Linked DNA regions of Glaciimonas sp. PCH181. The main gene of each other region encodes a partner of the protein of the gene in region 2 in a complex. Links are inferred from orthologs where the notes say so. Each region holds a gene or a part of one and is shown on either strand. Other genes may lie near its edges.

Region 1 (2,776 bases), 1.9 Mb from region 2 along the record:
TTTGGGCTAGCGTCGCCGATGCATGTGGATTGTGGGCAACGTCCAGCACAACTAAAGGTTGACCAGGCATCACTTGAAAACGGGCTGGCAATTCGACCGTTACCAAGCCGGTGCGAACCTCTTGCGCACTCACCGGCAATTGATTGCGTAGCGCCTCTAACGCGGCTAATGCGGCTGAAGCGTTCAATAATTGATTTGCGCCACGAAGACTAGGATAACCGAGGGAATTCCGACGTTGTCCACGTCCGCCATAATTCCATTGTTGCTTGTCACCGGTGTAGTTGAAATCGCGTCCCAACAACCACAAGTCAGCGCCGATGGCGTTGGCATGATCAATCAATGACTGCGGCGGCACCGGGTCACTACAAATAGCGGTTTTGCCCGCACGGAAAATACCGGCCTTTTCAAAACCGATTTTTTCACGGGTATCGCCTAAATAATCAGTGTGATCAATATCGATGCTAGTGACGATTGCGATATCTGCGTCTATCACATTGACGGCATCCAGACGCCCGCCAAGACCGACTTCCAAAATCACAACTTCCAGATTTGACGATGCCAGCAAATGCATGATCGCCAAAGTGGTGAATTCAAAATACGTTAAAGAGACATCGCCGCGTTGTGCTTCCACTGCCTCAAAGCTGGCAATCAGCGCCTCGTCCGATGCAGATTCGCCATTCAATTGCGCCCGCTCATTGAAGAGTAAAAAATGCGGCTTGATATATAAGCCAACTTTATAACCGGCGCGTAGCAGCATTGATTCCAGCATCGCACAGGTCGACCCTTTGCCGTTGGTTCCGGCTACCATGATAACCGGACAACCAAACTGGATATTTAATCGCTCTTTAACCAATTTGACCCGATCCAGGCCCATATCGATGGTTTTAAAGTGGCGCGATTCGAGTAATAACAGCCATTCGTCGAGAGTGGTCGGTTTACTAGAAGCGGTTGGCGTGGTCAACGGTGTAGGCATTCGATACTCATTTAACAAAAACAATAGCCCGAACAGCTAACGATTCGGGCTATTCATCAGGCTAATAACGTTATGCAAGGTCAGGCAATATCAAGCCAGCGTTTCAGCCGTTTGATTTTGCAACAAGGCCAACAAACGCGCGATTTCTTCACGCATTTTGCGTCGATCCACGATCATATCAACCGCACCTTTGGTGACTAGAAACTCAGCGCGCTGGAAGCCTTCAGGCAATTTTTCACGCACAGTATTTTCGATCACGCGTGGTCCGGCAAAGCCGATCAACGCTTTTGGCTCGGCGATTACAACATCGCCCATAAACGCAAATGAGGCGGATACGCCGCCCATGGTCGGATCGGTCAGCACGCTAATAAACGGTAATTTCTTTTCCGATAATTTAGTCAGCATCGCTGTGGTTTTTGCCATTTGCATCAACGACAGTAAACCTTCTTGCATCCGCGCGCCGCCGGTCGCTGTAATGCAGATAAATGGCACTTTTTGCTCCAACGCGACTTGCGCGCCCCGAACAAACCGCTCACCCACTACAGAACCCATCGAGCCACCCATAAATTCGAACTCAAAACAGGCAACTACAACAGGCAACGTCATAATCGCGCCGCCAAGCACAATGAGAGCATCCGTTTCACCGGTGGCTTCCATCGCCGCTTTAAGGCGATCAGGGTATTTTTTACTATCTTTGAATTTGAGGGTATCAATCGGCAATGTTTCCTGACCGATTTCATACCGGCCACCGGCGTCCAGCAAAGCATCGAGACGATCACGGGCGCGAATACGCAGATGATGACTACACTTTGGGCAGACGTGGATATTGGATTCCAGATCGGTCCTATAGAGCACAGCTTCGCAGGATGGACATTTAACCCAAAGTCCTTCAGGGATAGACTTGCGTGTCGCTGAATCGCTGCGTTGGATACGTGGGGGGAGTAGTTTTTCAAGCCAACTCATAGAGCGACCTCCTTCATATTTTTTACTTGCCGAATTGTACCTTCAACCAAAAAACAGCGATAGTAAATCGCTGTTTGTTAGCCAATAGCATTTCTCCTGTTTATTTTCACAACTATTCGTCCAGCGCTTTACGTATACCGCTGATGAACGTCTGCACTGCAGCAACTGCATGCTCACGCGGTGTGTTTTCTAGCTCCTGGATGATACGACTACCTATGACAACCGCGTCCGCCACCTGTGCAACGGCTTTCGCTGTAGCTGCATCACGGATGCCGAAACCCACACCAATTGGCAATTTAACATGCTTGCGGATCGCTGCAATGCGTTTGGTGACTTCAACGATATCGATATTTGCAGCACCAGTCACGCCTTTGAGTGACACATAGTAAGCAAATCCACCGCCGACATTTGCTACCTGCTGAATACGCTCTTCAGTTGACGTTGGAGCCAATAAGAAGATGGGGTCCATACCGTTAGCACGCATTTTATGGGCGAATTCTTCGCATTCTTCCGGCGGATAGTCAACGACGATGGTGCCATCGACACCAGCTTCTTTTGCCGCACTGATAAAAGCATCAACGCCCATGCGTTCAAGTGGATTGGCGTAACCCATCAACACCACTGGCGTATCGGTATTTGTCTGACGAAACGTGCGTACGTAACCTAATACATCGTGCAAACTTACATTGAATTTAAGCGCGCGTTCGCACGCACGCTGAATTACCGGACCTTCGGCCATTGGATCGGAGAACGGCACCCCCAATTCGAGAATATCAGCACCGCCTGCCACCAGCGCATGCATTAACGGTACGGTCAGTTCAGGATCGGGATCACCCGCCG
Region 2 (8,431 bases):
CTTTTGTGAACGCTGCCGGATAAAAATACAGTACTACTGGTCCTTTTTTCAGCGCATCAGCGAGTGAATAGGTAAATACTTTACCGCCCAAAGAGGCCTGCGTAGAGAAAACAGGTGCTTTATCGCCAACCTTAAGCACAGCAAAAGCAGGGGCCATGATCGTTGTGCTGATAACCAGTCCGGCAATCCATCGTTTCATGTTATTCCTTTAAAGAGAGCCGTTACCGATGCTGTGGTGTGGCAAATAGTAATCATGCCGCTAGAGCACTATTTTGTCGACTGGATTCTGTGGCTGTTAATGCGCGCCGCCTTGCCATCTGCCGCGACCGCCACCCCATCCACCACCGTGGCCCCACCCGCCGCCACGTCCACCGCGCCAGCCATTACCCCAGCGATACGGGCGATAGCTGGAGTAGCCGAAACCCAGAGAAACCGCCGGCCCAAAGTAAGCCGGTCCGCCGGCAATATACGCGCCGTCTACTGCACCATAAGGCGTGTAGGTGTTATAGCCGCCGCCATAAGCGTAGGGGCTGTCATAGGGGACCGCGACGCAACCACCTAACAATAGCGCTGCGCCCAACGTGCCTATTAAAAGAATTTTTTTCATGATCTTGCCTTCCTTGTCTTGATGCAAGATTGGATGCAAATGGACAAATGAAGTTCAGCCATTGAGATTCTGCAAAATCATGTTTTAAATATAATTAAATGCCGGTTATTAGATAAAAATAGCCATAACACACGCTAATTGATGATAATTTTTCGTAATAACGCTTTCTTGCACCAGAGTGTATCCTTAGCGCTAGACCTACCTTTTACAATTGGTAACCAAAAGCCTGCTGGAAGCGATCATCGATTTCTGCACGGCTAGGCTGATGATTTTGTGGCCCTTGCGCCGCGATCTTGATACTGCCCATCAAACTCGATAAACGTCCGATAGTCGCCCAATCCATACCGTTGGTCAGACCGTATAGCATCCCCGCGCGGAAAGCATCGCCGCAGCCAGTTGGGTCTAAAATGCGATCTGGTTTAACGCAAGGAATGGCGATTTTTTCGCCGCCCGTAAAAATATCTGCGCCCAATTCGCCGCGTGTTACGACCAGTGCGGTCACTTGTTCTGCAATTTGGGTCAGGCTCAGACCTGTGCGCGCAGTCAGTAATTCTGCCTCGTAGTCGTTGACGGCAATATAGGTAGCAAGCGCGATAAAGTGGCGCAATTCTGCGCCATCAAACATCGGCATCCCTTGGCCTGGATCAAAAATCAACGGAATGCCATGCGATACCGCATGTTCTGCATGCTGCAACATGCCGTCACGCCCGTCGGGGGCAACGATAGCCAGCTTGATTTCACTGCGCTCTTCCAGCGCCGCAATCGTCACTTCATGCGAATGGGTCATCGCACCCGGATGAAAGGCGGTAATTTGATTATTTCCGGCGTCGGTGGTGATAAAACATTGGGCGGTATAAATCGATTCGATGGTGCGAATACCTGCGCAAGAAATATCCAGTTGTTTCAAGCGATCCAGATACGGTGCAGCGTCATTGCCGACGGTTGCCATGATCAACGGCTCACCGCCGAGTAGCTTCAGGTTATAGCCAATATTTCCTGCACACCCGCCGAAGTCGCGACGCATCGTCGGCACCAGAAAGGAAACGTTGATTTTGTGCAATTGGTCCGCCAGCAAAGCATCGGCGAAACGGCCTGGGTATTGCATGATGACGTCGTAAGCTAACGAACCGGAGATGAGGGATGTCATAAGTGGTTTTCAGAGAGAGAGTAATCGGAATCCTGATCGTGCTGGAGGTGTTCTAACGCCGTATCTTACCGCGCATAATGCGCATCGATATTGCGGCATCAGCCAGCAATGCGGTGCTAAAAAATCTGAGTGGATTTTACGGATAAAACAGATAAACGCGATAGCCAGATGCTTTCAATTGAGACAGTTCAAATGTCAATTTGACGGACTGCTCTGTATTGCGGGCAAATCCTTGTGTCAATAGTGTCGCGTTAGTTGCGTTGATCGTGGCGGGCAAATAGTCAGTTGGCGTAAACACGCGACGCGCAATCGCTTTTTCGCTGGTATCGTTTAAGGTGAGTTCAATATTTGGCCAAGCCTGAACGCTACTATTTCGATTGCGCATGAGCACAGAGAGAGCGAACTGATTGCGTGCTGGAACGATTAATTGCAGATCGTTAGCATCAATGGATATGCCGTCGATGTTCATCGGTAAGCCAATCTTGCAGCCCAGATAATTACAAGCCCTCTGTAACGCAGGCTTTAGCGGCGGCAAACTTGCTGCTAACTGATTCCGAAATGTGTAACCGGCTTGTCCGATTAGCGTGATCAGCAGCAATACACAGCCTAACCACATACTCGTTCTTATTGCGCCGCCGACACGCTGTTTACGCCTTGCTTCCTGCATGAAGCGTGGTTCGGCGATGATATCTTCGCTATCTTCGGTAACGGTTGTAGGAGGGGTACTGTACTCGTTGACGCGATTGCCAGCTTTCTCGCCGAGCGTATCGCGGGCCTCACCTAAAATGACGTCGGGGACCTTTGGGGCGGCAATTCCCGGCGCGTTTTGTTTTTTTCCGCGCCACGGTCTATTTTGTAATTCATCGATAAGTCGATCTAACTCGTCGTCATCAGCCGAATAATCCGTACCATCCAATGCCCCGGGCTCTATTTGAAACAAGGTCATGCGTTGCAACGGATCTTCGCTGGCGCTATCGCCAACGTTAGTTGGGATCGCGTTGACATGGCGATGCCAGACATTGGGCGAACTTGTCAGCGGGACGGTAACGTGCAGCTTTTGCACCGCGTATCCAGATGAGGCTGCAGGTATCGGAGATACCTCTTGGCGTTTCTCTGCGAATTCGGATTGGAGAGCGCTGGCGGGGGTTGGAGAATAAGCACTTTCCTTGTCGATTTGGCTTGGAGGGGCAAAATGCGGGTAGGGTGACGGTACTTTTTGGATTGATGGTGACTCTTTAGTCTCACCGAATATCGGCTGTTCAGCAGCAGGCTGGGCAGAGTAATTTGGTGCCGCGTGAAATGTATCAACCGGAGTGGGTGTCGCAGTGTTGTTTGGTAGCGGATTCGAAGCCCGCGGAGAAACTATTTCAGGCGCGGGCGGCGTTGGTAGAGGCATCGGTGCCGATATTGCCAAAGGTGGTGCTATTGGCGCCGAACGTTCGTTGGTCCACGTCGCCGTGGGCGATGGATTGCCATGTTGGCTGGTAGACGGAAAGCTATTGCTGTCGCCGGAAGTTGCATGGCCCGGTCTTACTAAGTGCTCAATGCCGTTGAATACTTCACGGCAGGCACCGCAACGGACCAGCCCTGCGCGCAATTTTAATTGGTCGTTAGCGACCCGAAAAATGGTCTGACAATGGGGGCATTGCGTCGCCAGAGCCATGATTATCTATGCGGCCCGTTCGGTTTGCAGGGGAAGCGTTCCAGATAAGGCAACCCATCCATCTAGCTCGCGCCACACCGTCATTTGTAGCCATGGTGCGTAAGCGGCGATAACATCCTGTGCCTGTTCTGCCAAAACGCCTGACAAAGTCAGACTGCCGCCCGGCGCAATGCGGGCGCATAACATTGGCGACATCAATTTCAGCGGGCCTGACAAGATATTCGCCACGACGATATCGAAAGTCCCTTGCGGCGACAGGCTGACGAACTCGTCAGGAAGATAGTAAGCAATCTCACAGTGATTACGGGCGCTATTATCGTGCGCCGATACAATCGCCTGCGGGTCGATATCCACACCGATAACATTGGCGGCACCAAGTTTTTTAGCCACCATCGCCAAAATACCTGATCCGCAACCATAGTCGAGTACGGAGGCGACCTTTTGTTCGCCGAGATGGCTTTCTAGCCATTCCATGCATAACCGTGTAGTGGGATGACTGCCGGTGCCGAACGCGAGACCGGGATCAAGCTCCAGAATCAGGCCATTCGCGTCCGGTGCATCGTGCCAGCTGGGCACGACCCAGATATTTTTGCCGATATGGATAGGCGCAAACTGGGATTGGGTGAGACGAACCCAATCCTGATCGCCGACTGCGCGCAAGGTATAAACCGGGGCAGTTTCCAGGCCGCAGGCAAGGGCCGCTGCGCTGACGATGGCGGGATGATCCGCATCGATATCACTCAGCGCCACTACGCGGCTACGTTCCCATGCTGCGGCTTCCGGCTCCATCCCCGGCTCGCCGAACAACGGTTGTTCGGCGGCAGTGCCTTCGTCGGCGTCTTCCACTGAGACCGATAACGCGCCAGCCTCCATCAACGCATCCGACAATGCCTCAGCGTGATTACGGGCTACTTCTATGACTATTTCGGTCCAGCTCATGTGCAACCTTACTTCTTTTCAGATTTAGGCAATTCTGGTCTTTCGGCCAGTTTATGCTCTAGATAATGGATGTTTGTACCGCCTTCGATGAAGCGTGCATCAATCATCAACTCGCGATGCAGAGGGATGTTGGTGCTGATACCTTCGACCACCATTTCAGACAAAGCGATTTGCATGCGTTTGATCGCTTGCTCACGCGTGGTGCCGTATGAAATGACTTTACCGATCATCGAATCGTAATGCGGCGGGACGTAATAACCGGCGTAGGCGTGCGAATCAACCCGAATGCCAGGGCCGCCCGGTGCATGCCATGACAGGATTTTACCCGGCGATGGCGTGAACTTGAAGGGGTCTTCTGCGTTGATACGGCATTCTATCGAATGGCCGGTCAATTGGATATCGCGTTGGCGATAACGCAGTTTTTCACCGGCTGCGATGTGAATTTGCTCTTGAACAATATCGACACCGGTGATCATTTCAGTGATTGGATGTTCAACCTGCACGCGGGTATTCATTTCAATGAAATAGAATTCGCCGTTTTCGTAAAGAAATTCAAACGTACCAGCACCGCGATAGTCCATCTTGCGACAGGCTTCAGCGCAACGATCGCCAATTTTCTCAACGACTTTGCGAGGGATGCCCGGTGCTGGGGCTTCCTCGATGACTTTTTGATGGCGGCGTTGCATGGAGCAATCGCGTTCGCCTAGCCAGATCGCATTTTTATATTGATCGGCCAGAATCTGGATTTCCACGTGACGTGGATTTTCCAGATATTTCTCCATATACACTTCTGGATTGCCAAATGCTGCACCAGCCTCAGTTTTGGTCATGGTGACGGCATTTGCCAGCGCTGCTTCTGTGTGCACTACGCGCATGCCGCGTCCGCCGCCGCCGCCGGAGGCTTTAATGATGACCGGATACCCGATTTTGCGGGCGATCTTGATGACTTCTTTCGGATCGTCCGGCAATGCGCCTTCAGAACCGGGAACACAAGGTACGCCGGCACGGATCATGGCCTGTTTGGCGGAGACTTTATCGCCCATCAAGCGGATATTCGCTGGACGTGGGCCGATAAAGACAAAGCCGGATTGTTCTACACGTTCAGCGAAATCGGCGTTTTCCGATAAGAAACCGTAGCCGGGATGAATCGCCTCAGCATCGGTCACTTCTGCTGCGCTAATGATCGCAGGCATGTTCAGGTAACTCAGGCTTGACGGCGCCGGGCCGATACAGACCGATTCATCGGCCAGCTTCACGTATTTGGCTTCGCGGTCGGCTTCTGAATGGACCACCACGGTTTTGATGCCCATTTCACGACACGCGCGTTGTATGCGCAGGGCGATTTCGCCGCGATTGGCGATGAGAATTTTTTCAAACATAGTAAATGGTATTTCCGTCGCTAAGAGTCAAGCAGATTCAAGCAAATTCAAGCAGATTAAGCGTTAGGCTGGCGGGGTGAGGGAGCGCTGCCATCTTGGCTACGATTGCGCGCAATGCTCTCTGCCGTCCTATTCGCCACCGGTAATTTCTACCAGCAAGCTTGTCCGGCTGGGCCGAACTAACTCGCTGTTGGTGTCAACTTAACCGATGATAAACAAAGGTTGTCCGAATTCAACTGGTTGGCCGTTTTCCACCAGGATTTTCTTTACTACGCCGGTTTTGTCGGATTCGATTTCATTGAGCAATTTCATGGCTTCGATAATGCACAAGGTTTCGCCTTCCTTGATTTCCGAGCCGACTTCGACGAATACTGCCGCGCCGGGCGCTGAAGAACGGTAGAAAGTACCGACCATTGGCGATTTGACAATATGACCTTCTGGGATTGCAGGCACTTCCACTGCAGCGGCAACTGGCGCTGCAACTTGCATTTGCGCAGCCTGATGGGCAACTTGCGGTTGCATCATGACAACTTGATTATGCGATGCCGATGATTTGACGATGCGGACTTTACTTTCACCCTCGGTGACTTCCAGCTCTTCGATATCCGATTCAGCGACCAGATCGATTAACGTTTTGAGTTTTCTCAAATCCATAATGCCATCCTTCAGAGTGTATGTTTTTAAAAAATTAAATTGGAAATAACTGCCATTCTTGTTTTTAATGGGCAGATCGACGCATTTATAGCGAATTTGTAAGTCTGTGGTGATTAAAGCTGATTGACTGCGAATCCGATAGCGATGGGATAACCTTCTACGCCCAACCCGCAAATGACCCCGACGGCAATGCCCGACAGGTAAGAATGATGCCGGAAATCCTCACGTTTATGAACGTTGGAAATGTGTACCTCGACAAAGGGAATGGCGACGCCTGCTAATGCATCTCTTAGCGCAACGCTGGTATGCGTTAGTCCGCCGGGATTGATCACGATGGCGTCTACGCCTTCAGTTCTGGCGGCATGGATGCGATCAATCAACGCACCTTCATGGTTACTTTGAAAATGCGCTAGTCGCACGCCCGCCGTCGCCGCTTGCGTTTGCGCTGCCAGCACGATGTCTGCCAGTGTGGTCGATCCGTAAACTTCTGGCTCACGTGTGCCCAGTAAATTCAGGTTAGGGCCATTGAGAAGAAGTATATTTTTTGCCATGTAGATGGTGCTTCGTTTGACGACGATGGGCGCATTTTGCCGTCAAATGACTTTAACTGGCAAGAGGAATTTGTTTTTGCTACCGTTTTTCCAAGATTTCAGAAGCGTGATGCAGGTTATGTGAATGTCGCTTTAATTGCAACTACGACAATCACATCAAGCCCCTAGTAATGCTAAATCTTTCCGTAACTCATCAAATTTAATGCTGCCAAGATACATTTTTTTTACTTGTCCGTCTGCACCGATGAGAACGGTAAACGGTAAGCCGCCTGCATCATTGCCAAATTGACGGAGCAGCGCCGTGCCATTCACGCCAGCGACGTATAAAGGATAGGTAATCTTGTATTTTTCAGCGAATTTCGCAATATTGTCTTGTGAATCGATGCCGATGCCGATTACATGAATGTTTTTGCTCACTAATTCTGCACGTAAAGCATTCAATTCGGGCATTTCTTCTACGCAAGGACCGCACCAAGTTGCCCAAAAGTTAACGATTAGTGGCTTGCCTTTCCATTCAGAGAGAGGTTCCGGTTTTCCTGTCGCTTCGACCATGGATTGCGCAAAAAGATTAGCAACCGCAGGTGCGGCCGGGGCGGATGGTGTTAAACGTTGATGATTAAAATAGAAGCCAATCGCGCCAAATAGGATCGCAATCGGGATATAGAGGAGTAATTTTTGTTTCATTCGGCTTCGTTGTTCCTGTGCGTAAAATCAATTTTTAGAAATATTACGGTTGATTTTGGTCTGTAATGAGCAAGCGCGCTGCGGCAAGATCGACACGATCTCTATATTCGCCCGAGTCCGCAGCCGTTCCGCCCGGCCTGATACTACCGCGTAAGGCGTCCGTTTCATAGAGTGCTAAATGCACCCCTTCACGCTTATAGATGAAACTCAGGATTTCCAGTGGTTCGCTGCCGCCGTTGCGCGCATGTTTTGCCGGGCGGTTGCTATTCTCGCTCTCTGAAACCTCGAATTGCACGTTTTTATTCAATAAGTAAATCTCTACATCTTTGGCACTATCCACAAATAACTGTAAATGGATATCTGCATGGTCGCCAGCAGTGCCATTACATACCGCGCCGGTCAAATAGGGATTAAAGCCGCCCATTTCGCTCATTATCTCGACCGCGAGTCGGCGCAAATGGGCCAATCTGGCTGGCTGCGTATCGGCAAAGAACAACGCGTTATATAAACGCACTTCTTCCACTATCTGGCTGTTATTTGGCAGGAAATCGCCATGAAGCCGACGATTGCCCAGGATTTGTTGCGCCGCTTTGCGCTTAGCAGTGCGGTAATCTGCGCCATCCTCAGCGATCATGCGCGCAGCAACAGCGGCAATTTCCTGGCGAAGCGGGGCGAGTTCGGTTGGGGATTTTGTAACCATGATTGGACCAAAATGATATATGAAGCGAGTTGCCGGTGTGAAAGTAGAGGGAAATATACTATAACGCAGTCGCCGCTAAAATAAATACGCATCGGACTTTGGCGTCG

What was found.
Region 1: the proteins of accC (region 2) and accD are in contact, whole or in part, in a solved structure (PDB 8UXZ), measured with the Escherichia coli proteins. The link is inferred for Glaciimonas sp. PCH181 from one-to-one orthologs.

The regions. Positions count from the first base shown.
Region 1 is NZ_PYFP01000001.1:883,254-886,029, forward strand. It holds accD (acetyl-CoA carboxylase, carboxyltransferase subunit beta), read right to left. Parts: upstream 1,937-2,776; coding sequence 1,064-1,936; downstream 1-1,063. Other genes in the region: folC (bifunctional tetrahydrofolate synthase/dihydrofolate synthase), read right to left, coding at 1-973; trpA (tryptophan synthase subunit alpha), read right to left, coding at 2,049-2,776.
Region 2 is NZ_PYFP01000001.1:2,764,950-2,773,380, reverse strand. The notes cover bases 3,551-6,438. They hold accC (acetyl-CoA carboxylase biotin carboxylase subunit), read right to left. Parts: upstream 5,736-6,438; coding sequence 4,365-5,735; downstream 3,551-4,364. Other genes in these bases: accB (acetyl-CoA carboxylase biotin carboxyl carrier protein), read right to left, coding at 5,937-6,389; prmA (50S ribosomal protein L11 methyltransferase), read right to left, coding at 3,551-4,356. Outside these bases: C7W93_RS12665 (peroxiredoxin), read right to left, coding at 1-199; C7W93_RS12660 (hypothetical protein), read right to left, coding at 296-607; C7W93_RS12655 (carbohydrate kinase family protein), read right to left, coding at 813-1,754; C7W93_RS12650 (DUF3426 domain-containing protein), read right to left, coding at 1,891-3,417; more of prmA, read right to left, coding at 3,424-3,550; aroQ (type II 3-dehydroquinate dehydratase), read right to left, coding at 6,503-6,940; C7W93_RS12625 (TlpA disulfide reductase family protein), read right to left, coding at 7,097-7,624; C7W93_RS12620 (hypothetical protein), read right to left, coding at 7,668-8,324. UniProt on the Escherichia coli protein: This protein is a component of the acetyl coenzyme A carboxylase complex; first, biotin carboxylase catalyzes the carboxylation of the carrier protein and then the transcarboxylase transfers the carboxyl group to form malonyl-CoA.